4 regions of the Vibrio penaeicida genome follow, and region 1 is predicted to be linked to each of the others. Evidence: predicted binding sites of a transcription regulator. Region 1 holds the regulator's gene; each other region holds the start of a gene.

Region 1 (7,716 bases):
GGAGACAGCAAAAGATACGTGGGAAGAAGCAAGACAAGCTTCCGTGTTTGTAAATAACAAAGAACTGGTACTTGTCACTTCGGCAAGCCATATGACACGTGCACTGCGTGAATTTAATGATGCGGGTATTGACCCCGTTCCAGCACCTACGAACTTTCTGGCTTCCAATGGCACGATGCAGCCATGGAACAAGTATCGCCCTCAAGCTAAATACTTGGAATGGACAGAAACGTATTGGCATGAACGTTTGGGGCTTTGGTGGCAAACCCTTCGAGATTTTGCGACTAACTCCAACGCACAGCTCAATGAAGCTTCTTAAATTGATTTAGCTTTTGAGGTATCAAATTACCAACAAAAAAACCGAGGATGCTACCCTCGGTTTTTTCTATCTTAATAATCATTTACTGCTGATTAAAGTCAATATCAGCATCAATCTCCAGCAAACATGTAACCTTCACCGTGCACGGTGACAAAAATCTGTGGATTTTTCGGATCGAACTCCATCTTAGCTCTCATTCGACGAATCAAAACATCAATGGTTCTATCATTAGGCGCATCAACACGATGGCTAATCATGTTTAATATACGTTCTCGGCTAAGAACCTTGTTTGGGTGTGAAGACAAAGCCACAAGCAACTCGTACTCGGCTTTGGTCAGTTTAACAGGTTCGCCATTACGGCTAAGTGCACGACGTTGGATATCAAACGTCCACTCTCCAAAACGGATTAGTTGCCCAGATTCTTCTTTTCTGTCTTCTTTCGCTGGAGCATGACGTGCAGCGGAAATTCTCCACAACAAATTTTTTACTCTAACCAGAAGCTCTCTAAGCTCAAAAGGTTTTGTCACGTAATCATCGGCACCCATTTCTAGGCCGACAATTTTATCAATGCTATCCGTGCGTCCTGTGACGAGGATGATCCCTATATCAGATTGACTGCGTAGTTCACGAGTCAGCATTAGCCCGTCTTCGCCTGGTAAGTTAATATCCAGCATGACTAAATCAACAGATTGCTCTTCTAAAATTGCGCGCATTTGCTCGCCACTTTCAGCTTCGCTAACTTGATAGCCTTCGTTCTGGAAATAGCCCACCAGCTTGCTACGGGTAACCACATCGTCTTCTACGACTAATACGTGATAGCTCATCTACACCACTTTCTTTTGTATTTATAAGGATATATAAGGTATTTGTTCGACTTTAATGTAAATATAAAGACAAACTTGCCACAGTCTATTTGCGACTCTTTATATTCTATTCACAAAAAGTTACATTTCTAGCGAATTCGTTAAAAAGAAGGCAATTTCCTAACTTTTATTGATTCAAAGCAACCAATTTGGCTCCTATTCATAACCTGATTTTTATTTTCATTTCTTGCCATACTTTAGATTAGTTCTGTTCATCTTAATTCGTTAGAATTGCGCCAATAACCTCATACGGAGCGGCAACGCTATGCAAGAAACAAAAGCATTCAACGAAAAGCGCGCAGAGATTTACTGGTGGCTTTCTAGCCTTTTTGCTCATGAACTGAAACAAGAAGAGTTGGAGCATTACCACACGGCTGAAATCAGGGGCTTCATTAGCGGTCTTGCAGAAAACGAAACCTTAAAACCGGCGGCTCAGCAACTTATCGAATCCCTGAATAAACTCCAAGATAGAGAAGATGCTCAGTTAGAACTCGCTGCGGATTTTTGTGGCCTATTTCTGACCACAGATAAAAAAGCGGCCTTGCCATACGCCTCAATCTACAAATCTGGTCTGCTCAATGATGAACCAGCGAAACAAATGGAATCATTGTTAAGAGAAAAAGGTGTCTCTTTGCTAGAGGGGTTTAACGAGCCAGCAGATCACCTCGCCATTCAATTGGACTTTTTGGGTAACCTCATTATTCGCTCAAACGAATTAAAAACGAACGAGCAGTTTGAAGATGCACTGCGAGAACAGCTGTGGTTCATAAATACGCATCTCATGACTTGGCTTCCAATATTTAACAAGAACTGCAAAAATTATGATGGCTTTGGGTTCTACGCAGCTTTGTCACAATTGCTTGTGAGTTTTGTCGAACTAGACCGCCAATATATTTCTGGCGAGTAAACCGGCAAGGTGGGATATCTTGATAGTATTGAGCTCGAAGACTTTACTTAGGTATTGAGCTAATTTGTTTTAAATATAAAACAGCACCCTTAAAAAATATTAGGATTCCTCATAAATGTGACACTTGGTATAATTTTTTACGATTCACTCCATTGTCACATAGGAAATTAAAGACTAAGATCGTGATCGCAAACGATAAAATATGAAACGCTGAAAAGCATTAACTAAGCCGCTGTATTAATAGCGGTTTTTGTGTTTTTAGTCGATTTTAATAACACAATGAAATCCGCCTTGCTGAAAACATTAGCTACTTTAAATTTAGCACCTTACCCCTTAGCTCGGCTCTACAGGATATTTGTTTTATGGCCACTATTAAAGATGTCGCACGACTTGCCGGAGTATCAACTACAACGGTTTCGCATGTTATAAATAAAACACGCTTTGTTGCTGAAACTACACAAGAGAAAGTTAAAAAAGCAGTAGAAGAACTAAACTATGCACCGAGCGCTGTTGCACGTAGCTTAAAGTGCAACACGACTCGTACTATAGGTATGTTAGTTACACAGTCTTCTAATCCATTCTTTGCAGAAGTCGTCGATGGCGTTGAAAGTTACTGTTATCGCCAAGGCTACACGTTGATCTTGTGCAACACCGGCGGGATATATGAAAAGCAACGGGATTATATTCGTATGCTTGCTGAGAAGCGTGTAGATGGCATCTTGGTCATGTGCTCAGATTTAACTGAAGATCTTCGTGAAATGCTTGATGCGCACTCATCCATTCCAAAAGTGATCATGGATTGGGGTCCAGAGAGTTCCCAAGCCGATAAGATAATAGATAACTCTGAGGAAGGTGGTTACTTAGCGACAAAATATCTTTTAGACAATGGTCATACCGATATTGCCTGTCTTACTGGCCATGAAGAAAAAGTGGCTTGTATTGAACGGGTCATTGGCTACAAGCGAGCGCTGAGAGAATACGATATTGAATTCAAGCAAGAACGCATACTTGTCGGCAACTTCGAATGTGATACCGCTGTCTTAGCGGCGGACAAGATCCTTGCTATGGAAAACAGACCAACAGCCGTTTTCTGCTTTAATGATCTTATGGCACTCGGGGTCATTAGCCGTCTTCAAGAGAACGGTGTCCGTGTTCCTGATGACATTTCGATCATTGGATACGACAATATTGAGCTATCAGGATACTTTTCTCCTCCTCTGACAACCGTCCACCAGCCTAAGCGCCGAGTGGGTAAAACGGCATTTGAAATCCTTCTCCAAAGAATCAAAGACAAAGAACACGATAAACGCATCTTCGAGATGCATCCTGAAATCGTAGAGAGAAGTTCTGTTAAAAAGTTAAATTAAATTAGTTAATTCTAATTAAGCCTGGCTATATGTCAGGCTTTTTGCTTTATTGCCCAAATAAGAAACAATATTTATATCTGTACATTTATTTTTTGAAGGCAGATCACACATAAAGCATTTTGATGTGATGCTTGTTCCGGTTTTTCTCTATGATTTTATTGTCACGCACAGGGCAAACCATTTGAAAAAGTGGGACGCAAAGCTTCCGGCCTAAATGGATTTATTTGAAATCAATATGGTAGCGGGGTTGCCGATGGTAAATATGCATACTTCTTTTCCAGAGTTAACCAAACTCTGACATCTGACTGCATCACTTTGCTATTTTTTCTCGGACCTGAACTTAGTAGTGGCATAACTTCTTTAGCCGAGACAGTACAGCATGGATAAACCAATACTTAAAAACTCATTGAAGCTATTTGAACCATTAGGGACGATAAAATCACGTTCTATGTTTGGTGGTTTTGGCGTTTTCGCCGATGACACTATGTTCGCCTTAGTCGTTCAAAACACTTTACACATCAGAGCTGACTCAAAAAGTGCTCAAAAGTTCGAACAACAAGGTTTAAAACCTTATGTGTACAAGAAGCGCGGGTTTCCGGTTGTCACCAAGTATTTTGCACTCCCAGAAACCAGTTGGGATAATACCAATGACATCATAGAGAAAGCTTCTCTAGCGCTGAAAGTTGCAAGAACAGAGAAACAAAAGCAAGCCGAAACCAAACCAACGCGTTTGAAAGACTTGCCTAATTTACGTTTGGGTACAGAAAGAATGCTCAAAAAAGCAGGAATCTCTTCCGTTCAGGAGTTACAAAACTTCGGTTCTGTTGAAGCCTTCAAAGCCATCAAGCAGACTCATTCAAGCGATGTTGGCTTAGAGCTACTATGGGCTCTAGAGGGTGCAATTAATGGCACTCACTGGTCCGTGATTCCTCAAGATAGACGTGATGAATTAATGAAACGCTTAAGTTAGTTAAACCTTCATGCTAAAAAAGCCTCCTTTGGAGGCTTTTTTATTGCTGAAATTCACAGTTTATCTATCCTGCACAGACCCTTATGGGCGACTTGCTGTCATAATTAAAACTCATTGACTATATTGGACGAACTATGAAGGTGTACTCTACTGCGCTCCCGACAGAAGCTCATATTGTATGTGAGCTGTTAAAGGCACAGGGAATCGATGTTGAAGTTCGTGGTGAAGGTCTATTTGGCTTGCAAGGTGAGCTTCCATTTGGTCCAGACACCGAACCATATATTTGGTTAAACAACGAATTTCAGTACGACAAAGCCAAAAAGATTGTGAAGTCTTATACCGATCAAACCGCTAACCAATCAAAACCAAACTGGTGCTGTCCGAAATGCGATGAATGGATAGAAGCTCAGTTTGGTGCCTGTTGGAACTGTGGGCACCACGTCAGCGAGCATGCTGACGAATAAACCCTATCGATTTTTCATTAAAAATATCTGGTTTTTCCACATTGCACACATGACCACAATCAGGAATTTCAATCAACGCACTGCGTTTATGAATCCTCACCATTTCTTTGACTGGACGAAGAAACATATAATCTCTATCTCCCATCAGATATAACGTTGGAATCGGGATTTCTTTTTCACGGAAATATTTCATCAACGGGTTTACATCTGCTGCCAAGGTGTACCAACGCTTAAATTCTTTTTGACACAGCTTTTTCGCTTCTCTAACAAATAAATGCCGCGATTCTTTTTGGTTTTTTTGTGGCATGACTATGTAAGCAAACAAGCTGTACAACCACATGTAAGGAATGAAGTGTTTGCTCCAATCTCCCACCTTAACCAACACCTGTGAACGAATATCAAACCGAGTTACCGCCCCACCCAATACCATGGTAGATACTCGATCTGAGGCTATCTCGGCAAGGTTTCGCACAATGATGGTTCCTAAAGACATACCAACAAAGTGAGCAGATTGAATTTTTAAATGATCCAATACTTGCAAGATATCTTGGCAGATATCTTTGAACGTATAGCCTTTTTTAAGGAGATCTTGAATAACATTGTTCGACCGCCCATGACCTCTGAGATCAATAAGCAATAAATTAAAATGCTGCTTGTAGGCTTTAATCTGCTTAAACCAAATGGAAGAGCTACCACCAGCACCATGAACAAAGACCACCCACTCATTACTGGTGGGGTGGTTATAAGTCTTGTGAAATAACAAAGGGTTCGACATCGCTTAACAAATATTATGAATCTTTCTAGTTCTATTAGGTAAAAGCTTACCACAATATGAGTAAATTGGGTGGTCAAGCTCCTCCTACCATAGAAAAGCCTCTCAATTTTCATTGAGAGGCTATTGTCATCAGAGGTTTTACGCAAACAGGCTACACTCAACCCGCTCTTGTTTTACAGCAGCGCAGCCTGATACATATTCACATACTCGTTAGCCGATGCTTCCCAACTAAACTCCGTATTCATTGCATTCAAACGAACGCGCTGAACCTCATCGGGTTGCTGCAAGTATAGAATCAACGCTCGTTGCATCGCGATCAACAATGCTTCTGGTGTTGGGTCTAAGAAACTGAAGCCAGTCGCAAGTTTTTCATCCGTGTCGTAATCAACCACAGTATCTTTTAAACCGCCCACTTCGCGTACAATCGGAAGCGTTCCGTAAGCCATACTATAGATCTGGTTCAACCCACATGCTTCAAACTCTGAAGGCATCAGGAAGAAATCTGATCCAGCTTCAACCAAGTGTGCTAAGCGATTGTTGTAAGCTTCAATAAACGAAAATTTGTTTGAGTATCGACTCGCGGCCTCATGAAGTTTTGCAGCCACTTGAGGCTCACCCGTGCCTACGATAACTAGCTGAACGTCATTTCGCAAAAACTGCTCTATGATAGGCAAAAGGTAGTGGAACCCCTTTTGGTGTGTTAAACGACAAACCATCCCAAAGACAGGCAGCTCTTTTGTTGGCAACCCAACCTCTTCCTGCAATTGGCATTTATTGAGTTGTTTACCCTTCACCATACTCGAAGCTTCAGCCTCATAATGGTGATCTAGGTATTTGTCCGTCTTCGGATCCCATTCACTATAATCGCAACCATTAAGAATCCCGTATAGGTCTGCACTGCGATGAACAAAATCGTCCACCATTCCGTGTGACCCTAACGTGGTCATCAGTTCTGCGGCATAATTAGGGCTAACAGCATTCACTTTGTCCGCAAACGCAACACCTGCGCGTAGCATACTGATGCGATCTTGACCGTATTGCAGTCGCTCTAAACCAGACAGGTTCAACTCAGGAATAATTTCCAAGTCGTGATAGGTATAGACCCCCTTAAAAATCGCGTTGTGTACAGTTAAAACACTTCTAATGGAGCGAAAGCGCTCATCATGTTCATAGCGAGTTTTTAATAAGAACGGTACTAACCCTGTATGCCAGTCATTGGCATGGATAATGTCTGGTTTTATTCCGAGTTTAGGGAGAATATCGAGGCAAGCGGAGGCAAAAAAACCGAAACGCTCTCCGTTATCTGGATACGCCTGATTGGATTCCGCATACAATTCACTGCGATCAAAATACTTATGGCATTCAACGGCATATACAGGAACACCATCTAGCGATAACTTCTTTACTTGATAGTGAACATGTGGCCAGAAATCTAACTCTGTATTGAGTACAACTTCGGCACTTTCTAACCCAGGTAAGGTTCGATAACCCGGAATAACTATCGATACATCATGCCCTAGAACTTGAAGGGCTTTAGGTAGGGCTTTGGCAACATCTGCCAAGCCACCACTTTTCACCAAGCCTTCGGCTTCAGAAACCGTAAACCAGATATTCATTCGATCCATACTAGAACCCAACTTTCGTTCCTTTCTTGATGACGACTACACCGTCAGGGGAAACGTGGAAGCGCTGAGCATCAAGCTCTAGATCTTCACCAATAATCGTCCCTGGAGCAATTTCGACATCTTTATCAATAATGGTTCGACGTATTTTACAACCTGCACCAATTTTTACATCACCTAAAAGGATAGATTCACTAATAATCGAACCACTCGCAATGTTACTACGATAGCCTAGAACAGATTTGTGAATAGATGATCCTTGAATGTAGCTGCCGCCAGACACTAAGCTGTCATTGACACGTACACGACAATCGTCATTAGTATCAACAAACGTTGCTGGTGGCAAAGGGGGGTAATAGGTATGCAATGGCCAGCTTCGGTTATACAGAGAAAACTCAGGATCTTTTTCAAGTAGATCCATATGCGCAG
Region 2 (7,716 bases), 1.5 Mb from region 1:
TTCTTGGTCGTTTTCCCAACAAACATCTATATTTAGTGAAGAAGCCTCGCAAGAAGAATTGCCATTTCCTGAACTAATGGCTAACGTAGGGTTAGAAGCAACACCCGTTGATATTCTTGCAGAGCGGACCCATATACCTGTGCATGAAGTCATGATGCAACTACTGGAGCTTGAGCTTTCAGGGTATGTTGTTGCAGTACCTGGTGGCTATATTCGAAAGGGGAGGGGCTAACTATGATGGACATACTGATGTATTTGTTCGAGACCTATATCCACAGTGATGCGGAATTGATGGTCGATCAAGATGAGTTGGAAGATGAGCTTCTCAGAGCTGGATTCCACCAAAAAGAAATTTACAAAGCCCTGAATTGGTTAGAGGACTTGGCAGCGCTACAACAAAGCGATGCACAATCCGCCATGAGAACCAGTGCAGCTACGTCGGTACGTATATACACGCGCACTGAAATGACACGTTTAGATATAGAATGTCGTGGATTCTTGCTGTTTTTGGAGCAAGTTGAAGTGTTGACCGCCGAAACTCGTGAAATGATCATTGATCGAGTAATGGGCTTGGAAACCAGTGACTTTCAGCTGGACGATCTAAAGTGGATTGTATTGATGGTACTGTTTAATGTACCGGGTAATGAAAACGCCTACACCCAAATGGAGGAGCTCTTGTATACTACCGAGAGTGGTATTCTTCATTAATGGTTTTGGGTGAATGAGCGGTAAAATCGATTCGCAATTATTCTCTGCCCATGAGCACGCACTGGAAAAAGAACCGTGCCCTCAATGCGGTGGAGAATTGTCTTTACGTCATGGTAAACATGGTCCTTTCCTAGGGTGCAATCAGTACCCATCTTGTGACTACATTCGTACGATTGGTCAAAATGATGGTCATATTGTTAAAGAGTTAGGTGTCCCTTGTCCAGAGTGTGCTAATGAATTGGTGCTGAGGCAGGGGCGCTATGGCATGTTTATCGGTTGCAGTGCATACCCAGATTGCCATCATATTGAGTCCTTGGATGCCCCTAAAGAGGAGCAGAAAAAGGAAGAAGAGATTACCTGCCCTGAATGCAAAACGGGTTATTTGGTCGAAAGAAAGTCGCGCTATGGCAAAACGTTTTACGCCTGCAATAGCTACCCTAAATGCAAGTTTGCGGTGAATCATAAACCTATCGTCGGTTCGTGCACTGAGTGTGATTACTCACTACTGATTGAGAAGAAACTGGCATCTGGCGTTAAAGTATTGTGCGCTAATCGGAAGTGCCAGAAAGAACAAATCCAATAAAAAACGGCACTCACTAGAGTGCCGTTTTTACAGGTAATGCTGCTTTTTATTGGTAACTGCTTTTTACAGATAGGTGCGTCTTACAGAGCTTGGGCGCTTTCCTTTAATGCAGGAAAAGCATCTGCATCCAAAATATCTGCAAGCTTAACCAAAGCGGCTTTTAACGCCTCATCGTTGCTTGCACACACATTAATGTGACCCATTTTACGACCTGCACGCTTTTCCTTGCCATACCAATGCACATGGCACTCTGGCATTGCCAAAACGCTCTCTGGCACTTGGTCTTCACCCAAGATATTTACCATAGAGGTTGGGCGTACCAGCTCAGTGCTGCCTAATGGTAACCCACACACAGCGCGTAAGTGGTTCTCGAATTGGCAAGTCTCAGCACCTTGTTGAGTCCAATGACCAGAATTATGGACGCGAGGCGCGATTTCGTTTACCAGTAACTCGCCATTCACATCAAAGAACTCGAGCGCCAAAACACCCACATAATTCAAAGATTCCGCTACTGCCGTAAACGCGATATTGGCTTGTGCCTGAAGTGTTTCATCTGCAATGGCTGTCGATAGTGTTAAAACCCCATCAGTATGAACGTTCTCTGCTAGTGGGTAGATGGCGATTTCACCCGCTGCATTTCGAGCACCAACCAAAGACACTTCACGCTGAAACGGTACAAACTCTTCTGCGACAATCGCTTGGTTTGGTGTTTCAGCGATGCACTCAGACATTTCCTGCCAAATCGCATTGGCTTGTGCTTTGTCTTTTAAACGCCACTGCCCTTTTCCATCGTAACCACCAAGAGTGCTTTTCAGCACCATCGGAATGCCAACATGCTGGATGGCATTCTCAAAATCTTCTTGTGTATTGATCACGAAGTACTTGGCATTTCTCACCTTGGCATTATCGAGTAGCGATTTCTCTATACGGCGATCACCGCCAGCTTTGATGGCGTCGGTAGTCGGAAAAAACTTACCGCTTTTTTCACACTCATCAAGCACATCGTGTGGAATGTGTTCGAACTCGGCCGTTATGACATCCGCTTGCTCAATAGCCGTGGCTAAGCCATTTCCAATCATTTGTTGGGTGAGTGGGTGAACAATGTTTTCTGTGCCTACATCGAAGGCAGAAATGTGAATGTTCAATGGCGCACCAGCCAAAGACATCATTCGAGCCAGTTGACCTGCGCCTAAGACAAGAACGTGCATGGGGATCAATCCTCTGCTGGGTTCGGGTTAGCTAAAACCGTCTCAGTTTGTTCTTGGCGGAAAGCTTCAACTTTTGCCATTACTTCTTCATTGTGAGTACCAATGATCTGAGCGGCCAAAATACCGGAATTGGCTGCACCAGCCTCTCCAATAGCCAAAGTGCCCACTGCAATACCTTTAGGCATTTGTACAATTGAAAGTAGGGAGTCCATGCCTTTTAATGCACGAGATTGAACAGGAACACCTAGAACCGGCAAGCTTGTAAAGGCCGCCGCCATACCAGGTAAGTGTGCGGCACCACCTGCGCCAGCAATGATTACCTTGATGCCGCGGTCTTTAGCGCTATTGGCGTAGTCTGCCAATAATTGTGGCGTACGGTGGGCAGAAACCACTTTCGTTTCATAGGACACACCAAAGCGATCCAGCATTTCTGCTGCTAGTTTCATGGTTGGCCAATCTGATTTAGAACCCATAATAATACCGACTTGCATCTCAAAACTCCTTCAGCGCTTTCATTGGGTGAGCGGATATTTTGCGCGCATTATACGTAGAATTTTCGGTAAGGAAAACGTTTGCGCGAAATCGTTTTAAGGTTTGATACAGTTTACTGATAAATTACTTTTGGGCTGAGGGGTAAACTCTTTGTACACTACTGCCCAAATGTTAAAGATAAGGGGTTCAAATTGACCAATTTTGAAAACACAGTTCAGGCGCTCCATGATGGGGAAGTCATTGCTTACCCAACGGAAGGTGTATTTGGAGTCGGCTGTGACCCTGATAACGCAGACGCTATTCAAAAGCTACTTGAACTTAAGAAAAGACCAGTAGAAAAAGGGTTAATTCTCATCGCTGCCAATTTTGAGCAACTTAAGCCATACGTCGATGAATCTCAATTAACGGATGAAGCTCGCCAAGCGGTATTTGACACTTGGCCTGGACCAGTTACTTGGGTAATGCCTGCAAAACCTGGGTTATCAAACCTACTTTCAGGTCAATTTGATTCCATTGCCGTAAGGGTGACGGATCATCCATTGGTACAAAAACTTTGCGAGTCGTTTGGTAAACCGCTAACCTCGACCAGCGCCAACCTTACGGGTGAGCCACCGTGTATGACTTTCCAGGAGGTATACGCACAGCTGGGTGAGTACTTGGTCGCAATTTTAGAAGGTGAAACCGGTGGTCGCGATAAACCGAGTGAAATACGCGACGCTTTAACGTCTACCATATTAAGACAGGGATAACCTGCGAATATAGGAATAAGCAATGTCAGATATCGATAAAGATGCAGTAAAGTACTTTTTGTTAGAACTTCAGGACAGCATATGCCAGCAGCTTGAAGAGGTGGACGGTAAGGCTGTATTTGAAGAAGATATTTGGCATCGTGAATCGACTGAGCGCCTGGGTGGCGGAGGTCGAACTCGAGTCATGAGTGGTGGCAACGTCTTTGAACAAGGTGGCGTGAACTTTTCACATGTCTCCGGTCGAGAGATGCCTGCCTCAGCTACCGCTCACCGCCCAGAGCTTGCTGGTCGAAAATTTGAGGCGATGGGCGTGTCGCTAGTGATGCACCCGCACAACCCTTATGTACCAACCTCTCATGCCAATGTGCGTTTCTTTATTGCCGAGAAGGAAGGTCATGATCCCATCTGGTGGTTTGGTGGTGGCTTCGATTTAACCCCGTTTTATCCTTTCGAAGAAGATTGCTTATATTGGCACAACACGGCGAAAGAAATCTGCGCACCCTTTGGTGATAATGTGTATTCGGAGCATAAAAAGTGGTGCGATGAATATTTCTTCCTTCCACACCGTAACGAAACTCGTGGTGTCGGTGGTTTATTTTTTGATGACCTCAACGAATGGGGTTTTGATAAAAGCTTCGAATACATTCAAGCCGTTGGGAAGGGCTATACCGATGCGCTTGTACCCATCATTGATCGAAGAAAAGAGACCGAATATGGTGAAAAAGAGCGCCAATTTCAGTTATACCGCCGTGGTCGCTACGTCGAATTCAACTTAGTCTACGACAGAGGCACTTTATTTGGGCTACAAAGTGGTGGGCGTACTGAATCGATCTTAATGTCGATGCCTCCTTTAGCTCGATGGGAATACGACTATCAGGTTGAGCCTGGGACACCGGAAGATGATTTGTACCAAAATTACCTAAAACCTAGAGAATGGTGATTTCCAGCTATAACGCTCAGAATCCAGTCGCTTGAGGCAATTTAGGTATGATGATAGGGTCTGTACAAACGACCCTATTTAATTTTGCAGGCAAGGAAATGGCGCAACCTATCGATCAGTACGTCGTGTTTGGTAACCCTATCGGACACAGTAAATCCCCTTTTATACACACCCTTTTTGCTCGGCAAACCAATCAGTCTTTATCCTATGTAACGCGCCAAGCGCCCGTGGGTGGTTTCGTAGAATCGGCAACAGAGTTTTTTTCGCAAGGTGGGAAAGGCTGTAATGTTACCGTGCCATTTAAGGAAGATGCTTTTCAATTTGCTGATCGCCTGACCGAAAGAGCGCAATTGGCTGGGGCGGTGAATACACTAAAAAAACTCGATGATGGAGAAATCATTGGTGATAACACTGATGGTGAAGGCTTGGTTCAAGACTTATTGCAATACCAAGTACCGTTAGAAGGTGCCCGTATTTTGGTTATTGGTGCAGGTGGCGCTGCTCGCGGCGTGATAAAGCCACTTTTGGACCAATCCCCAAAAAGCATAGTGGTCACCAACCGTACATTTGCTAAAGCGAAAAAGCTTGAGGAAATGTTTAAAGAATTTGGTGATATTCGTTCTGTTCCTATGGAAGACATCAAGACTTCCTTTGATGTGGTGATCAATTCTACGTCTGCTAGTTTGAGTGGTGACCTACCCACGATTAGCTCTTCGATATTCACTTCAACAACCGTTAGCTATGACATGATGTATGGGCAGGGGCTGACAGCATTTAACCAGTGGGCTAAAGATAACCAAGTTGTCAATACTTACGATGGTCTTGGTATGTTGGTCGGGCAGGCTGCAGAAAGCTTCCTTGTATGGCGTGGGTTAAGACCTGGCGCAAAGCAAGTTCTCAGAGAACTAAGAAAAAATTTGGAAGGATAGCCTGCCATGAATCAATCAATACTCTTTCCTGATATCCAAACTTGGGATGAAGGGCATAACGCGGTACGTTTTCCTGCACAGCAATCAGGTATGTTGATCGAATGTCTCGCTTTAGTGGCTGCCATTGAACGAGTGAGTGGAGAGACAATAGAGGAAGAGCAGCAAGCTCTCACTCTATTCTCACAATACCGCTTTGATATGGAAGAGCTTGCTGAATCTTTGATAGAAGAGGAAGACTACGACGACAGCGGGCAAGTTGTTATTAGAAAGTGACTGGCTCTACTACTGTTCTGTACTCATTTTTAGTATTGACGTAGTTATCTGCGGACTTGCGCAAAAAAGCGATTTCTTTTTCACTTAATGGGCGAGCCTGTTTTACTGGGCTCCCTACATAGAGATAACCACTTTCCAATACTTTATTGGGAGGGACCAAACTGCCCGCACCAATCATGACTTCATCTTTTATGTGCACGCCGTCTAAGACGATGGCACCCATACCTACTAATACACGATCGCCTAACGTACACCCATGAAGCATGACCTTATGACCGATAGTCACTTCATTACCAATGATAAGTGGGTAGCCTTCAGGGTTTTCCGCATTTTTATGAGTTACGTGCAAAACGGAACCGTCTTGAATGTTTGTACGCTCGCCAATATGAATATGATTAACATCACCCCTGGCAGCAACAAGTGGCCAAACGCTAGAATCCTTACCTATTTTAATGTCACCCACTAAGATAGAGCTGCTATCTATATAGACACCTTCACCAATTTCAGGGCAACTACCTTTATAACTTCGAATTGAGCTCATGATTTCTCCTTAATTTAGGGCGATTAAAGGGTAAAAAGTGAAAGAAGAATAGTGAAAATACCACCTTTTGAATAAAAAACACGCAAACAACCTAGAAATTGAAAAAAACGTCAAAAAGGGCTTGCCAATGTGATGCCGATCTCTATAATGCCCCCTCGCTGACACGGGAACGCTTCGAAAGAAACGAATCGAGTCAGAGGTTAGATTAGGTAGCTGAAAAGCTAACGAAATAAACTGAAAAAAGTGTTTGACACTAACGTTTATCTCGCTAAAATAGCCGTCCGATTTGAGTGAGACTCAAATCACGCTCTTTAACAATATAGACCTATCAATCTGTGTGGGCACTCGTTGATGATAATCCAAATAGTTTCTTTGGAAACAATTTAGGTTTCAATGAACTGAGTGACCAATACGATGATAACTTTCTTAGAAAGCAATCATTGGCACAGTCAATTCATTATCGTTCTGTTGGAACGATAATAGCTTTAAATTACATACGTAGTTTGAAGTCAGTATTCATTGAGCCGAACAAAATCTTAAATTGAAGAGTTTGATCATGGCTCAGATTGAACGCTGGCGGCAGGCCTAACACATGCAAGTCGAGCGGAAACGAGAATAGCTTGCTATTCGGCGTCGAGCGGCGGACGGGTGAGTAATGCCTGGGAAATTGCCCTGATGTGGGGGATAACCATTGGAAACGATGGCTAATACCGCATAACGCCTTCGGGCCAAAGAGGGGGACCTTCGGGCCTCTCGCGTCAGGATATGCCCAGGTGGGATTAGCTAGTTGGTGAGGTAAAGGCTCACCAAGGCGACGATCCCTAGCTGGTCTGAGAGGATGATCAGCCACACTGGAACTGAGACACGGTCCAGACTCCTACGGGAGGCAGCAGTGGGGAATATTGCACAATGGGCGCAAGCCTGATGCAGCCATGCCGCGTGTATGAAGAAGGCCTTCGGGTTGTAAAGTACTTTCAGCAGTGAGGAAGGGTGTGAAGTTAATAGCTTCATATCTTGACGTTAGCTGCAGAAGAAGCACCGGCTAACTCCGTGCCAGCAGCCGCGGTAATACGGAGGGTGCGAGCGTTAATCGGAATTACTGGGCGTAAAGCGCATGCAGGTGGTTTGTTAAGTCAGATGTGAAAGCCGGGCTCAACCTCGGAACCGCATTTGAAACTGGCAGGCTAGAGTACTGTAGAGGGGGTAGAATTTCAGGTGTAGCGGTGAAATGCGTAGAGATCTGAAGGAATACCAGTGGCGAAGGCGTACCTGGACAGATACTGACACTCAGAT
Region 3 (7,716 bases), 1.7 Mb from region 1:
GGTTACGGTTTTGCGAACGTCTTCCACACGACCAAATGCCGTGATAACCAATGACAATGGAGAAGTAACTTCTTTGTCTTCACCATTTTCGTTCCACTTGGTTTTCATAGACATGGAGTCTTTACCAACAGGAATGGTTAGACCCAGTGCCGGACAAAGCTCCTCGCCCACCGCCTTAACGGCTTCGTACAAACCTGCATCTTCACCTGGGTGACCCGCTGGAGACATCCAGTTTGCCGATAGCTTAATGTGTTTAATGTCGCCGATATCTGTCGCAGCGATGTTCGTCAAAGACTCACCTACTGCTAAGCGAGCCGATGCACCGAAGTCTAGCAATGCAACTGGTGTACGCTCACCCATCGACATCGCTTCGCCGTGGTAAGAATCGTAACTCGCCGCCGTTACCGCACAGTTCGCTACAGGAACCTGCCAAGGTCCTACCATTTGATCACGCGCAACCAAACCAGTTACTGAGCGGTCACCAATGGTAATAAGGAATGTTTTCTCTGCAACGGTTGGTAAACGAAGAACGCGATCCGCCGCTTCATTTAGCTCGATACCTTCACGGCTAATCGCGGAACTTTCCACTTTCAGCGTTTTGGCATCACGATGCATCTTTGGTGTTTTGCCAAGCAGAATATCCATTGGCATATCGATTGGCGTGTTATCGAAGTGCGAATCTTCCAGTGTTAAATGGCGCTCTTCTGTTGCCACACCTACGACAGCGTATGGTGCACGTTCACGCTTACAAATTGCTTCGAATGTTGCCATGTTTTCTGGCGCAACGGCCATAACATAACGCTCTTGAGATTCGTTACACCAAATCTCAAGTGGGCTCATGCTCAACTCATCATTTGGTACGTCGCGTAACTGGAATTTACCACCACGCTCACCATCATCACAAAGTTCAGGAAGCGCGTTTGAAATACCACCAGCACCAACATCGTGGATGAATGCGATTGGGTTGTCGTCGCCTAGCTGCCAACAACGGTCGATCACTTCCTGACAACGACGTTCCATTTCAGGGTTTTCACGCTGAACAGAAGCAAAATCAAGATCTTCAGCCGATTGACCAGAAGCCATTGAAGAAGCGGCACCACCACCAAGACCGATGTTCATAGCTGGACCGCCAAGTACAATCAGGCTAGCACCAACAGGAATTTCTTTTTTCTGAACATGCTCGTCACGAATGTTCCCCATACCACCAGCAATCATGATTGGCTTATGGTAACCACGAACTTCTTCACCCGCGTGAGACGTTACTTTTTCTTCGTAAGTACGGAAGTAACCCAACAGGTTTGGACGACCAAATTCGTTGTTAAACGCCGCGCCACCAAGCGGACCTTCTAGCATAATATCTAGTGCGTTAACGATACGACCTGGTTTACCAAAATCAGTTTCCCAAGGTTGCTCGTAACCAGGGATGCGAAGGTTAGATGTTGTAAAACCAACCAAACCCGCTTTTGGCTTGCCACCGATACCGGTTGCGCCTTCGTCACGGATCTCACCACCAGAACCGGTAGAAGCACCAGGCCAAGGTGAAATTGCCGTTGGGTGGTTGTGCGTTTCAACCTTCATCAAGATGTGCGCATCTTCGTGATGGTAGTTGTACTGGCGAGATTCTGGATCAGGGAAGAAACGACCCACTTTAGAACCCGTCATTACTGCTGCGTTATCTTTGTATGCAGACAAAACGTGGTCAGGCGTCGTTTCAAACGTGTTTTTGATCATTTTGAACAGAGACTTATCTTGGTCAACGCCATCGATAGTCCAGTCTGCATTAAAGATCTTGTGACGACAGTGCTCAGAGTTCGCTTGAGCAAACATCATCAGTTCGATGTCGTTCGGGTTACGACCAAGCTTGGTGAAGTTTTCTACCAAGTAGTCAATTTCGTCTTCAGCAAGTGCAAGACCCAGTGAAACGTTTGCCTCTTCTAGCGCAGCGCGACCGCCCGCTAAGATATCAACGTCGGCTACTGGTGCCGGCTCTGCCACTGTAAACAATGCAGATGCAGCATCCAGATCCGTGAACACTGATTCCATCATACGATCGTGGATCAGTGCTTTAACGGCTTGAGTTTGATCTTCAGATAGAGTTTCTGATGATTCAATGTAGTAAGCCGTACCGCGCTCCAGACGTTTTACTTTGTCTAGACCACAGTTAACAGCGATGTCAGTGGATTTAGAAGACCACGGAGAAATAGTACCCGGACGTGGAGTCGCGAGAAGTAGAAGACCTTCAGGCTCGTGCTCTTCGATCGTTGGACCATAAGTCAGCAGTTTTTCTAGTTTGCCTAATTCAGACGCATCTAGATCTGCTGTTAGGTCAGCAAAGTGCATAAACTCAGCGTAAATACCTGTTACTGGCAGGCTTTGCTCACGACAAAGTTCAAGTAATTTGTTAACACGAAACTCAGAAAGAGCTGGGGAGCCACGCAAAATTCTCATGTGCTTAGGTCTCTTATGCAGTTAGTTAAGATGATATTGCAATAAATTCAAAGGGTTATTGAACACCCTGAAACCTATACCAATTTCACCTCGCATTTGCGGGCGTATTATAGAGGAAAAATTCTGTGACGTAACCACAAATAGCAACCGTTTGCGCCTTTTTTTAATACTTCAATTAATTGCGTCGCTATTAAAGGAAGTCACGTGCTAGAAATCGAGTGTCTTGAGGTCAATTAAAGACAAGACCTGTTGCATTTCTCCGTTTACCATCTCGCGCTTTTTTATTCTTTTTTTTATTGCTGCTTTGCCCTAGTGACCTGCTTTGATATAAAGAGAGCTGAATTTCAGTGTGAGTAAACTGTTTTGAGTATTATTTCCCCACTAGTCTGGCTAAGAAGGTTCGCTTTTATCTCTATGATAAGCGTCGTGTTATCTGGCTGTCAGATAGAATCCAACCCAAAAAGTGAACTCGTAAAGATTAAAGAAAGAGGCACGCTAAGAGTCGGAACACTGAATAATCAGCTTTCTTACTATATTGGCCCGGATGGCCCTACTGGCTTAGATTTTGAGCTCGCCAAGCAATTTGCTGACGAGCTTGGAGTCAATTTGGAAATGAAACCAGCCTACCGTTTATCGGAATTGTTCCCAGCGCTTGATCGTGGCGAAATTGATATGATTGCGGCTGGGTTAAGTCAGACCCCTGATCGCCTTAAGCATTTTCGCGCCGGACCAGCTTACTATTATGTATCTCAGCAGGTGGTGTATAAAAAAGGATCATGGCGACCAAGAAACGTTGATCAGCTGGTTAAAAAGCAAATCCCTATCATCGTTGTAAAAGATTCACACTTTGAACGCACACTAAAAACACTCCAACAAGAAAAACCTGGACTCGTTTATCGCGATGAAAAGGACGCCGACGTCAACGATCTATTACAGAAAGTATCTAGGGGCGAATTGGCACTCACCATGGCTGATTCGGTTGAGCTTTCTTTATCTCAGCGTTTGTACCCTTCATTGGCATTGGCATTTGAGCTAACAGAAGACCAGCCGATCTCTTGGTATATGCGGCGCAGCGACGATGAAAGCCTCTACGCACTGCTCATCGAATTCTTTGGGCTTCTTAAACAATCTGGCGATTTGGCTCGATTGGAAGAAAAATACTTCGGTCACGTGGAAAGCTTCGATTACGTGGATACAAGAGCATTTATTCGCGCATTAGACAGCAAGCTGCCTAAATGGGAAGCGCTATTCAAGAAGCACTCTAACGAATTCGACTGGCGCTTAATTGCAGCGCTGGGCTATCAAGAATCACATTGGAATCCACTCGCCAAATCGCCAACTGGGGTAAGAGGCATGATGATGCTTACCTTGCCAACCGCAAAAAGCGTTGGCGTAAAGAATCGTCTCGATCCTGAACAATCCGTACGTGGTGGTGTGGAATACTTGAGGCGCATCGTCGACCGCGTCCCTGATTCTATTTCCGAACACGAAAAAATTTGGTTTGCTCTCGCCTCTTATAATGTGGGTTACGGTCACATGATGGACGCAAGAAGGCTCACCAAACGTCAAGGTGGCGATCCAGACTCTTGGGCAGATGTAAAAGACAGATTGCCACTACTGCGGAAAAAAGAGTTTTATAGCAAAACTCGCTATGGCTACGCTCGCGGAGATGAAGCGAGGAACTACGTTGAGAATATTCGCCGTTACTACCAATCGATCATTGGTCATATTGATAAGCAGCGTATCGCAAACGAAGAAATCAACATTGACGATCTTCAGGTTATTGATGTTCCACTGTCTGCCGCTCTGCCTACGACTTCGGGAGCTGAGGCAACATCAAGTAAAGACACTAATAAGCAACAAGATAAACCTGCTCAAGGCGAGAAAGACAGCGAAAAGCCCAAAGAAGACAAGAATTAATATCTTTAAAGTAATTCGATTTATGGGATACCCAGTGGGGCTCAATTAACGGTTGAGCCCCACTCTATTTCAAACCTTCTCACTCAATTCAAAAGCTCTTTATGATGAAAATGCATTCCTAAGAGCAATGTGTTTTTTCTAAACAATTAGGATGCTAAGCCCTTTTTTCACTTGGCTTTCTGGTTAATTGTCACACTACTTGAAAAACCTACCAAACGCCCTTACATTAAACAGTGATGACAATCTTTGCTGTCACGTCATCAACTCGTAACAATCGAAGCTTATAACTTGTTTTTGAAGTACAAAGAAACTCTAGTTTTACTGTACAAAGAAACCTTAGTTTCGCTGTAAAAGAAAACTCACTGTTCACCAAAGATGTCGCTTTTAACAAAAATAATAGAAGCATGACTAGTTAAAAGAAAAACTAGTACCGGTGAAGGGAGTGTTGGGCGGTGCCAGAAAAAAATAACAGCACCGTTATTGTTAGCTTGGTAGAGGAGAGAAGATATGTTCTCCAAAAGAAAGTCGTCTAAGCGACTGCTACAAAAGGCTGTTTCGTCCAATCGTCGTAAGCGTATGCTTGCCAATAACAAGAAAAAAGTTATTTGGCGTAGTAAAGCTTTTGCTCTTTGCTTAGAGCCTTGATACGGAAGAAACAGTTGTTTCTAAACGGCAAACATCAATTCTGATGTTTGCCATCAGACTTCCCTTCTTTTAACGCTTTTTTTTCTTTCCGTCGACGTTTAAAAAAGCTTTGTAATTGCTCTCTGCACTCTTGCTCAAGTAACCCTGATTCTATTGTCGCGTAGTGATACGACGCTTGGCTTTCAAACAGATTCAATACTGTACCTGCCGCCCCTGCTTTTAAATCTGGCGCACCATAAACCACTCTCTTTACTCGGCTATGAAGCAGCGCACCTGCGCACATGGGGCATGGCTCTAACGTGACGTATAGGGTGGTATCAAGCAATCGGTAGTTTTCCAGCTCACTGCCCGCTTTGCGCAACGCTTGCACTTCAGCGTGTGCCGTTGCGTCATGTTGCCCTATTGACCGGTTCCAGCCTTCGGCAATCACATAACCATCCTTTACCAATACTGCACCGACAGGCACTTCACCTTCTAATTCAGCTTGATGAGCAAGCTCGATAGCTCGTCGCATGAAATGTTCATCTTGTTCACTAAATGACACGTTTTCTCTCTAGGCTCGTTTAAATTGCAATGATTCTTCGAATGGAATGCGCGGATTATATACTCAAGCTTGGATGTTCGCATGCGAGTTTAATAAATAGACATACGGTCAGCTAGAAAATCAATCAGTAATCGAACTTTAGAGGATAAATACCGATTGTTAGGATACAGCGCCCATATGCCTTCTTTGGTATCACGAAAATCGGTAAGTAATTCGACCAATTCTCCGGTTGCCATATAGGGGTGAACGTAATAATCAGGCAATTGAACGATGCCAATACCTTTGAGCGCGGAATCAATCAATACGCGCCCGCTGTCGCATTTCATCCGCCCTTCGACGGAAAGCTGCCTTTTATGACCATTTTCAATGAATCTCCAATAGGGATGATTTCCTATCAAACATTGATGCTGGGAGAGCTCCAATAAAGATCGAGGTTCGCCAAATTGTTCTAAGTAGGCTGGGCTCGCACATACATGCATTTGACGAGCACCTAACCGCTTGGCAATGTAGGTGGAATCACCTAAGTGCCCGAGGCGAATAGCCAAATCAAAGCCATGCTCTAGCATGTCCAGCTTCTGGTTAGAAAGGTGGAAGTCTAATTCGACTTCAGGGTACTCGACTAAAAATTCATTCAGCAAAGGGGCAAGCATTTGTTCCCCGTATGTTACCGGTGCCGTTAGCTTGATCTTCCCCTTAAGAGTCGTTTGAAGCTCTGTTACCGCCTCTTCGGCAAACTCAAGGCCATCCACTAAATGCCGACAATGCTGATAATACACTTTGCCAGCATCAGTCAACGTCACCCTACGTGTGGTTCTTAGGAACAGTTTTACCGACAAACGTTGTTCTAAACGTGCAATTTTTCGGCTCACTTGTGCGACTGAGGTTGATAATTTTTGAGCTGAAAGTGTAAAACTCTCTTGTTCCGCCACAGCGACAAACTCTGTGACCCCTTCCCATTGGTCCATTTTTTGTGCCTCAATACAAATCTTATTATTACAAATATGTAATAGTAAATTTCATTTTACCCAGATTATCAATTCAAATAAATTAATTAAAATCTCCCCCATACCTCGCCAACTCACTCTATACGATAGGATGTTCTCTTAGTTGGGATATTCTCGAGTCAACCTGTTGGCGACCATCGTGATTACTTAAGGGTACAAACATGTCTGAACAATTCATTAAATCTCGCGCAGCAGTCGCGTGGGGACCAAATCAACCACTCTCTATTGAAGAAGTTGATGTCATGCTTCCGAAAGCAGGTGAAGTTCTGGTTAAGATTGTTGCTTCTGGTGTTTGCCACACCGATGCATTTACTTTGTCGGGCGACGATCCTGAAGGTATCTTCCCCTCTATTTTGGGTCACGAAGGTGGCGGCATTGTTGAAATGGTTGGGGAAGGCGTCACCAGCGTTGAGGTCGGTGACCATGTAATCCCTCTTTACACGGCAGAGTGTGGAGAGTGTAAGTTCTGTACTTCAGGAAAAACAAACTTATGCCAAGCGGTTCGAGAAACTCAGGGCAAAGGTTTGATGCCTGATGGCACCACTCGTTTTTATAAAGACGGTCAGCCTATATATCATTACATGGGGTGTTCGACATTTTCAGAATACACAGTATTGCCTGAGATCTCGCTAGCAAAAGTAAACGCTGATGCCCCATTAGAAGAAGTATGCTTACTCGGATGTGGTGTCACCACTGGTATGGGAGCGGTACTCAACACCGCTAAAGTACAAAAAGGTGATACCGTTGCGATCTTTGGGCTAGGCGGAATCGGTTTATCTGCGATCATTGGTGCCACAATGGCCGGAGCAAGCCGCATCATTGGTGTCGATATCAATGAAAGTAAATTTGACCTCGCCAAGCAGCTTGGCGCGACAGATTGCATTAACCCACAACATTATGACAAACCCATTCAAGAAGTCATTGTGGACATGACTGACGGTGGCGTCGATTTCTCATTCGAATGTATCGGGAACGTCAACGTTATGCGCTCTGCACTTGAATGTTGTCATAAAGGTTGGGGAGAATCTGTCATTATTGGTGTGGCTGGTGCAGGGCAAGAGATATCAACTCGCCCATTCCAATTAGTAACGGGTCGAGTTTGGCGTGGTAGTGCATTTGGTGGCGTGAAAGGTCGCTCCGAATTACCGGGCATTG
Region 4 (7,716 bases), 980 kb from region 1:
ACTGGGTAACGAGTTTTACTAATACGAACGGTTCTTGGTTTGGACCGTTTTTTTCGTTTAGGTAATATGTAACGTTTTACCCGCTCCCTCATCGCTCTCAGCTTTTTGGGAACCGAACCTGGTGAAGCTATCGCGCACCACATGAGTTCATCTTGGATATCTCGAAGTGCCATCATAAAACTTATCCGTAAAGGTGACACCTTTGCTTCTTTCGCGATACGGCTTATCTCTAAGCGAACCAAGTTATAAGCAATCAATATCCCCCAAACTTCTTGCTCTATACCTTCTACCGATTGACTTCGAAGAAGTAATTCATCTTCCAACATGTCATGTTTTATTTCCCCATAACTGTTCTCTACTTCCCACCGTTCAAAATAGACATCCAGTAAGGACTGAAAGTCATATTGCCTATCGGTAAGAGAGGTCAGTACACCTTTAATATGGTTAGGTTGCTCTGATTCCGGGTACAAAGCCAGCCTCGCATACCACTTCTCGGGGAGACTCGGATCTTGCTTTCGTGCATGCGCTGACACATCCATCTCGACAATCAGATCACGCCCTTCATCATCTAACTGTTCCATGATTTTATATTGCGTATTTGATTTTATTGGGGTCATCCAGTGACTGGAACCGTGTTGGCGTTGCCAATTGAGCATCAACTCGGCACTTAAATAACATCGGTCAAAAATTGTGAGAGAGTTTGGTTTCGTTGAAGAAATGAGCTTCTTGGCGTAACTCACTTCACCCATTGAACTTGAACCAAAAGCAACATCATGGAGTAAGCGACTGCGAAGGGAGCAAAACGCGCATAGTCGAACTACGGGATATTCCGTATGTTGAGTTTTACTGTGCTTCACATACTGATAATGCTTAGCAAGCGCATGGGTACCATGAGTTCTAAATTGGGTACCATCAACCGAAAATAGCCTCAAGCCAAACCACTTATCCTCACTATCTTCCGATTTTGTCCAATGCTGAGCAGTCAACGAAAACAAAGCTTCCAATGGTTTGGCGGTTAAGCGTTTTCTAGCTTGAGGGATCGCACTAGGAGCAATGGACTCTCCCAAAGAGTTAGAAAGCTTCAGGTCTAATTTGTCTAGGACATCCGTAATCGGTCTGTCTCTATATAAACCGATACCGACAAGTAACCAAACAACGAGCTCAGCAGGCAGCTTTCTTCGCCTCAAACTGGCTTTATTGGTCACGTCGAGCGCCTGCTCTATCCATTCAAGAGGCAGCTCTTTTTGAAACAAAGCTAGAGATTCTGGAGCGGCATAATCATCAACATCAATGAGCCAGTGCGCCAACATAAAAATACCCTCAGTTCGTAAAGTTCTGAGGGTATTGTTAACCATCTGTAGGATCGTTCAACCGATCAAATGCTTAACTGATCGGTGTTACCTTTATATGGCGCTTTTTTCATTTTTGCTTGCCAATGCTTCAAATCAAAAAATCGTCACTACTGTACAACACTGTATAGAGTACAGAGACACCATCACAACCACCCCCTAATCTGTTTATTTAAACAGTATCAGTTCTTTCTAAATATTGTTTAAATATCAACCAGTTAAATTTATTTCGAAAAATAAAATCAAAAAAAAATTAAAACATGCTTGCTAAATAACCAAAACAACATTACTGTTTATCCATACAGTATGTATAAGGAAACAGTAACCATGTATGACTTACAGCGTGCCAAACGAAATCAACACACTTCAAATAACCGTTTTAATGCGTCGACTTTTGACAAAAGTTCTACCGAATCCGGATCTAACGTTGATCGATGTGCTGAACTTGCAAAGCTCTCGCAAGGTTCAAAGTGGGTACTGTTAACGAACGAATGCCCAAAACCACGAGCATCGACATTAAAGCGCTATCAGATTAACGCTAAACATTTGCTTCAAATGATGCCATCAAGAAAGATGACCGAGAAGGAAGTGGTATTAAAGGCACTTCAATCAGGTAATGCCAGTGCTGTGATTGCGAGCAAGAGTATCTCTGCCATCGATCAGAAACACTTGCTACAACGAGCAGCTCAATTAAATTGCACCTTACTTTTCACGCACGATGCGTCGGAGCTTTTTCCTGTAGAAGGTTCATTAGTACACTAACTATCTAACAGGAGGTGGGTCTATCTATCCTTCATTCCCACTTCTAGTGAAACTATCCATACTGTTCATATTCCACTGCTAGCCCCATTCTGGGGCTTTTCTTCTTTTTAAAACAGGTGGAACAAATCTGCTCCGAAGCCCAGCAGAACGATTCTGCGCTGCCAAAATAGGCATACAGGTCTTTTCACTAGCAAACGTTTGCTTTTTGTCTGGAACAGTAAAAAAGTTCTGGTATCATGCGCAACATCTGCACTTTTCGGAGTTGGCATTACCACTCTGAGGTTAGTTTGGGCTCTTCTCGTATAGCAACGACGGCACAGTAGCGGCTGTCATTTATTCGGGCTTTCAAAATCTTTTAGAGCAAACCAAACTGACTCTTTGTGCCCTCTTTGACGTTTGAAATTAGATAGGAATGTCGCAATGAGCTTAGCTGATCAAGTACTTGCCGTTAATGATGATCTCCCAATTCGTACTAACAAACCCGTTCATAGCGGTAAAGTTCGTTCGGTTTACTGGCTAACAGAAGAAGACAGCCAAAGACTGATCAAAGAAAAAGGGTATGACGTTTCACCAGACGCACCTTTGGCAATTATGGTTATTAGCGACAGAATTTCAGCTTTTGACTGCATTTGGCACGGTGAAGGCGGATTAAAAGGCGTACCTGGAAAAGGTGCCGCATTAAACGCCATCTCCAATCATTGGTTCAAGTTATTCAAAGATAACGGCTTGGCCGACAGTCATATTCTCGATATTCCTCACCCATTTGTTTGGATCGTACAAAAAGCAAAACCCGTTATGATTGAGGCCATTTGTCGTAAGTACATTACTGGCTCAATGTGGCGCGCCTATGCAAATGGTGAACGCGAATTCTGTGGCATAGAGCTACCTGAGAACCTAGAAAAAGACAAAGCCCTTCCAGAACTGCTCATGACACCATCTACAAAAGGAATCTTGAAGGGTATCCCAGGTGTCCCTGAAGCCGACGATGTCAATATCACTCGAAAGAACATCGAAGATAACTACGAAGCCTTCAATTTTACAAAAGCAGAAGACATTCCCCATTACGAGAACCTCCTGAAAGAGGGATTTGAAGTAATCAGCAAAGCACTAGCGGGTGTTGATCAAATTTTTGTTGATACCAAATTTGAGTTTGGTTACGTCACCGATGCATCTGGTACAGAGAAACTGATTTACATGGACGAAGTGGGAACACCTGATTCGTCACGCATTTGGGATGAAGCGGAATACAGTAAAGGTCGGATTGTCGAAAATTCAAAAGAAGGCTTCCGACAGTTCTTACTAAACTATTTCCCCGAACCCGACATCCTACTGAACAAAGAACGTATGGATGAGCGTTTTGCTCTTGCTGAGAACAACGACCTACCAGAGTCTGCTCTTATGGATATCTCCAAAACTTACATCGGCATCGCTGAAAAAATCACTGGTAAAGAAATCGTCCTGAGCGACAATCCTAAGCAAGAAATCATTAACGTTCTTCGTAGCCAGTACAACCTTATCGTCGATTAATACGACAGAACCCACCCGTTCATTTATTTAGAGCCAGTTCATCATTGAACTGGCTTTTTTGATTTGCCTTTCTTGCTCTTCATACAGTCTTATAAAGTGTGATAATGATCCTTCATTTGAACCCAAATGCACTGTAAACGGAACTAACCTCTCTTTACTGTATCGACTTATTGCATATTTGCAGCTAAATTCATGACCTTCAGCTGGCACCGCTCTATGCAGAACTTTTCTGTCTAATCGGGGATACTTGGTCGTTACCACATAGGATTGCTTTGTAAATGATGTAGTTGTAGCAAGAATGGGCTTCTAGACCGTAATAACGCACTATGCCTAATTACACATCGAAGCCAAGGAAAACATTGGCTGTAGGGTCAACAGAGCCTAGACACTCTCGTCCTTTATGCATGGGAAACATATTGAGTTCATATCATTATACGATTTTAAGTATATTTTCAGCCTTGAAATCTAGATTACTAACGCAGTATATCTGAGCAATACTCGAGCTTCATGATTCAATTTATTTTTGAAGTACGTATTTATTGTACTTCAGAATAGATAAAGCCTGTATATCTGTAACTAGGCGAATAGAAAATTTAAGTGCCCCATATTGATGCCAAAAATGGATTAGTAATCAGTATCAATATAATTTATTACATTTCACTATCAACCGCTTGCCTGCAATTTATAAATTAATAAGTGAATTATTTTTTTCTTATTTTGGTCTAAATCTATTTTTTCATAACTTGTCTTATATTAAAAATTAATCGCTATTTTTAATTAACTATTTAATCAATTTTAATATTTAAAAATAACAAAAAAATCAATAATGAAAGATCAAAAGGAAATAACCTTAATGATATAAAAATTATTTAAATTTTTTATAAAAATGCGACGCAGTGCTAATTCTTTTTATCATTAGTAAAAGGAAGGGCTAGTCTCGACTTAAATTTATACACCTAAATAATTGTTTTACAAGAGTTTTTTAATCGTGTTAGAGTTTTAAAAGATGTCCAGACACATAGTAAAAAGGAAATACAATGTTATTTAATGAAGTAAGTGAAATTCTAGTAGAAGTATTAGGTGTTGAACCTGAAGAAGTAACGGAACAGGCAAACCTTGTTGATGACCTAGCTGCAGAGTCAATAGATTTTGTCGATATCATTTATTCAATCGAACAAAAATACCAACTTAAAATATCGGCTGGAGATATATTCCCAGCATTTTTACAAGAAGAGAGTTTTTTAAACTCAGAGGGAAAGGTTTCCGAAGAGGTAATTTCTCGGCTAAGAAGTGACTACCCTCATTATTCCGATGCGGTTATAAATGAGTTTATAAATAGCCAGTCGGCGGATGTATTTTTCAAAGTCGATAGTTTAGTAAACTTCGTTTCTCAAAAACAGGCAGCATAATATGAAACCTTCAGATGTCGTCATTACTGGAATGGGTTTATATACATCATTAGGAAACACAGTTCCGGGCGTATGGAATCGAGTTTTAGATAACCAATCCGGAATTAAACTAATCAGCCATCAAGACTGGCTGTCTGGTCATGGTGTTCATCTGCTGGCTTCTTGCAAAGACTCGTTTGATTTTTCCAACTTCTATGGAAGTTGGAATATCAATAAAAAAAACTTGAGAAACATGGGCAGAATAAGTTCAATGTTCTGTCATTCTGTACTTAGCGCACTTGAAGGTGCGGGGTTCGATTCTCATCAGTCACTACCGAGGCACTCTTCAGGAATAATCGTGGGAACAGGTGTCTCGCTGTGCGATGAGCATCAGCCCACTCCTCCCGCTTCACGAAATCCAAAGTGGTTTCTCGATACCTACCCAAACATTGTACTTGCTCAATCTTCGGTTGCGACTGGGATCACTGGCTATGGAAACACCATCGTCAATGCATGCACTAGCGCCAGCCTTGCTATTGGGCAAGCTTACAATATGATTCGCTCTGGCGAGGCAACGGTTATGGTTGCAGGCGGTGCTGATAGCCGGCTTTCTCCCTCGTTTCTTTCTGGGTTTAGTCAACTCAACATGCACTCTAAAAGCGACGATGCGATTCGCGCCATGCGGCCGTTCGACAAACTAAGAGGTGGTTTTGTGCTTGGAGAAGGCGCAGGGGCATTGGTGCTTGAGAAGCGAGAACACGCGATTCAAAGGGGTGCAAAAATACTGGCTAGCGTCGTCGGTTTCTCCTCGTCAATGGACGCTTTCAGGATGACTGATCCCTGCCCGAAAGGAAAAGCGAAAGCGATGCGTGGTGCACTTGCTGATGCGAACCTACAGCCACATCAAATCGACTACATCAACGCACACGGCACTTCAACGCTATCCAACGACAAAGAAGAATCGAAAGCGATTAACGATGTTTTTCAAAATCGCTGTCCATTAGTCAACAGCAGTAAAGCAATGTTGGGGCATACATTAGCAGCGAGCGGCGCAATTGAATCCATCATGTGTGTCCAAAGCCTTATCTCCCAGACATTGCACGCTAATCCAAATCTCGATCACCTCGATCCCTCATGTGATATCAATTTGGTTGGGAAGTCCCCGATTTCCCAACCTATTCGTTACTGCATGAACAATTCAAGTGGGATAGGAGGATCCAACACCACTTTAATATTTGAACGCAATTCGATACCTGAGACAGACACAGAACACGCTAATCCCTTTCAAATTTAGCCTAGGATTCTGTTCCGTCTCAGAGCTAGTTAGTCTCGTAAAATAAGGAATACTCATGCCAACACCTGTTGCGGTTATTACCGGACTGGGCGGGTTTACTTCGCTCGGAATAACCCTAGAAGAACATTTAGCAGGCCATCAGCAAGCCGAAACTGGGATTCGATATGATGACACTTATCCCTATCCGCTTGGTGCTGTGCCCAATTTCAATCCACGCGATTTCATCAAAGATAAAAAGTCCATTCGCATGATGACTCCGCAAGTTAAGCTTGGTATATCAAGTGCGGCATTAGCTTTTAGCGATGCACAGCTGGATGCCAACCAACTTGCGCAATTTGAAGAAACCAGTGGTGTCATCTACGGCTCTTTTTTCTGCCAAGGATTTCAAAACAGCACACCGCCTTATCTTGCGAGCTTGAACGATGATCTTTCCATCAACTATGAATCGTTAGGTTTGGAGCATTATCGACAATTCCCTCCCCTATGGATTTTACCTCGCCTACCTAATACGACTGGCGGGCAAGTGTCTATTCAATATGGGCTACGTGGAATGAGTTACAGCATTGTGAATGGTCCGGCTGGAGCCGTCATGGCGGTAGGTGAAGCGATGGAAGCCATTCAAGATGAACGTGCTAGCCGTATCCTTGCTGGCGCTTCAGAATCAGAAGCCTCGCTCGACCATACTTTTAGGCTTGAACAAAAACACCCTGTCGCTAAAACGTTGAACGATGAAGGCATTATATCTGCGGAAGCTGGGGTAAGTTTTGTCATTGAAAACGGTGACATTGCGAGTCAGCGTGGTCTCGAACATTATGGCGAAGTCACCGCTTATCAAAATAATTATTTACCCAAGCTTTTTAAGCAACCAAAACAAAGCACCATTGCTGCCATTGAAGCGAACTTCAGAAAGCTGTTACACAAAGCCAATACCCATTCATCAAACATCGATGCCATCCAACTGACTCTCTCTGGCATTCCAGAGCTAGACGAATGTGAAGCTCAAGCCGCATTTAATGTATTTGGTGGTGAAGTCCCGATTGTTTGCTCGAACGACTACACCGGATTTGCCTACGGTGCTGCCGGAGGTTGCTCGTTACTTTATGCCTGTTTGCAGTTAAAACACCAATACCTTGCTCCTGTTTTGAACACCGAACGTAAGCCGTTGAATAATCGTCTAAATTACGTTTCTCATTTACGCAAAGATACATCGCTCAAACAGATCATTTGCCATCACATTGACTATCTCGGCAATGAAGTCAGCTTATTGATAAACAAGGAGTCAGAATCATGAAACGCGTGGTCGTAACCGGCATGGGAGCCGTCAGCGCATTTGGCGCAGGGTCGGAAAAATTATGGCAATCATTATTAGCTGGTAAGAATGGCGTCAGATCTATTA

Evidence for each region. The regulator PurR, encoded in region 1, represses purine synthesis genes. The targets are predictions, from matches to a motif close to TNANGNAAACGTTTNCNTNA.
Region 2: purE (5-(carboxyamino)imidazole ribonucleotide mutase) is a predicted target of PurR. The motif match lies at 3,060-3,079, and genes of this name have one in related genera.
Region 3: purL (phosphoribosylformylglycinamidine synthase) is a predicted target of PurR. The motif match lies at 2,588-2,607, and genes of this name have one in related genera.
Region 4: LDO37_RS10785 (phosphoribosylaminoimidazolesuccinocarboxamide synthase) is a predicted target of PurR. The motif match lies at 2,298-2,317, and genes of this name have one in related genera.

What each region holds. Positions count from the first base shown of each region.
Region 1 is NZ_AP025144.1:1,428,342-1,436,057, reverse strand. It holds gene elyC (envelope biogenesis factor ElyC) at 1-319, shown strand, start outside; gene torR (two-component system response regulator TorR) at 430-1,143, opposite strand; gene torD (molecular chaperone TorD) at 1,448-2,089, shown strand; gene purR (HTH-type transcriptional repressor PurR) at 2,452-3,456, shown strand; cyclic di-GMP riboswitch class I at 3,618-3,711, shown strand; gene LDO37_RS06695 (TfoX/Sxy family DNA transformation protein) at 3,836-4,426, shown strand; gene LDO37_RS06690 (putative signal transducing protein) at 4,561-4,890, shown strand; gene LDO37_RS06685 (alpha/beta fold hydrolase) at 4,868-5,665, opposite strand; gene glgA (glycogen synthase GlgA) at 5,839-7,290, opposite strand; gene glgC (glucose-1-phosphate adenylyltransferase) at 7,292-7,716, opposite strand, start outside.
Region 2 is NZ_AP025144.1:4,064,699-4,072,414, reverse strand. It holds gene dprA (DNA-processing protein DprA) at 1-232, shown strand, start outside; gene LDO37_RS18200 (DUF494 family protein) at 235-708, shown strand; gene LDO37_RS18195 (DNA topoisomerase family protein) at 722-1,291, shown strand; gene LDO37_RS18190 (5-(carboxyamino)imidazole ribonucleotide synthase) at 1,372-2,499, opposite strand; gene purE (5-(carboxyamino)imidazole ribonucleotide mutase) at 2,505-2,990, opposite strand; gene LDO37_RS18180 (L-threonylcarbamoyladenylate synthase) at 3,183-3,740, shown strand; gene hemF (oxygen-dependent coproporphyrinogen oxidase) at 3,763-4,680, shown strand; gene aroE (shikimate dehydrogenase) at 4,779-5,609, shown strand; gene LDO37_RS18165 (DUF1488 family protein) at 5,616-5,882, shown strand; gene LDO37_RS18160 (gamma carbonic anhydrase family protein) at 5,872-6,423, opposite strand; rRNA gene LDO37_RS18155 (16S ribosomal RNA) at 6,962-7,716, shown strand, end outside.
Region 3 is NZ_AP025144.1:3,104,160-3,111,875, forward strand. It holds gene purL (phosphoribosylformylglycinamidine synthase) at 1-2,448, opposite strand, end outside; gene mltF (membrane-bound lytic murein transglycosylase MltF) at 2,863-4,368, shown strand; gene tadA (tRNA adenosine(34) deaminase TadA) at 5,048-5,557, opposite strand; gene LDO37_RS13920 (LysR substrate-binding domain-containing protein) at 5,647-6,522, opposite strand; gene LDO37_RS13925 (S-(hydroxymethyl)glutathione dehydrogenase/class III alcohol dehydrogenase) at 6,723-7,716, shown strand, end outside.
Region 4 is NZ_AP025144.1:2,404,412-2,412,127, forward strand. It holds gene LDO37_RS10775 (IS4 family transposase) at 1-1,310, opposite strand, end outside; gene LDO37_RS10780 (hypothetical protein) at 1,677-2,111, shown strand; gene LDO37_RS10785 (phosphoribosylaminoimidazolesuccinocarboxamide synthase) at 2,532-3,638, shown strand; gene LDO37_RS10790 (acyl carrier protein) at 4,676-5,047, shown strand; gene LDO37_RS10795 (beta-ketoacyl-[acyl-carrier-protein] synthase family protein) at 5,049-6,320, shown strand; gene LDO37_RS10800 (beta-ketoacyl synthase N-terminal-like domain-containing protein) at 6,376-7,611, shown strand; gene LDO37_RS10805 (beta-ketoacyl-[acyl-carrier-protein] synthase family protein) at 7,608-7,716, shown strand, end outside.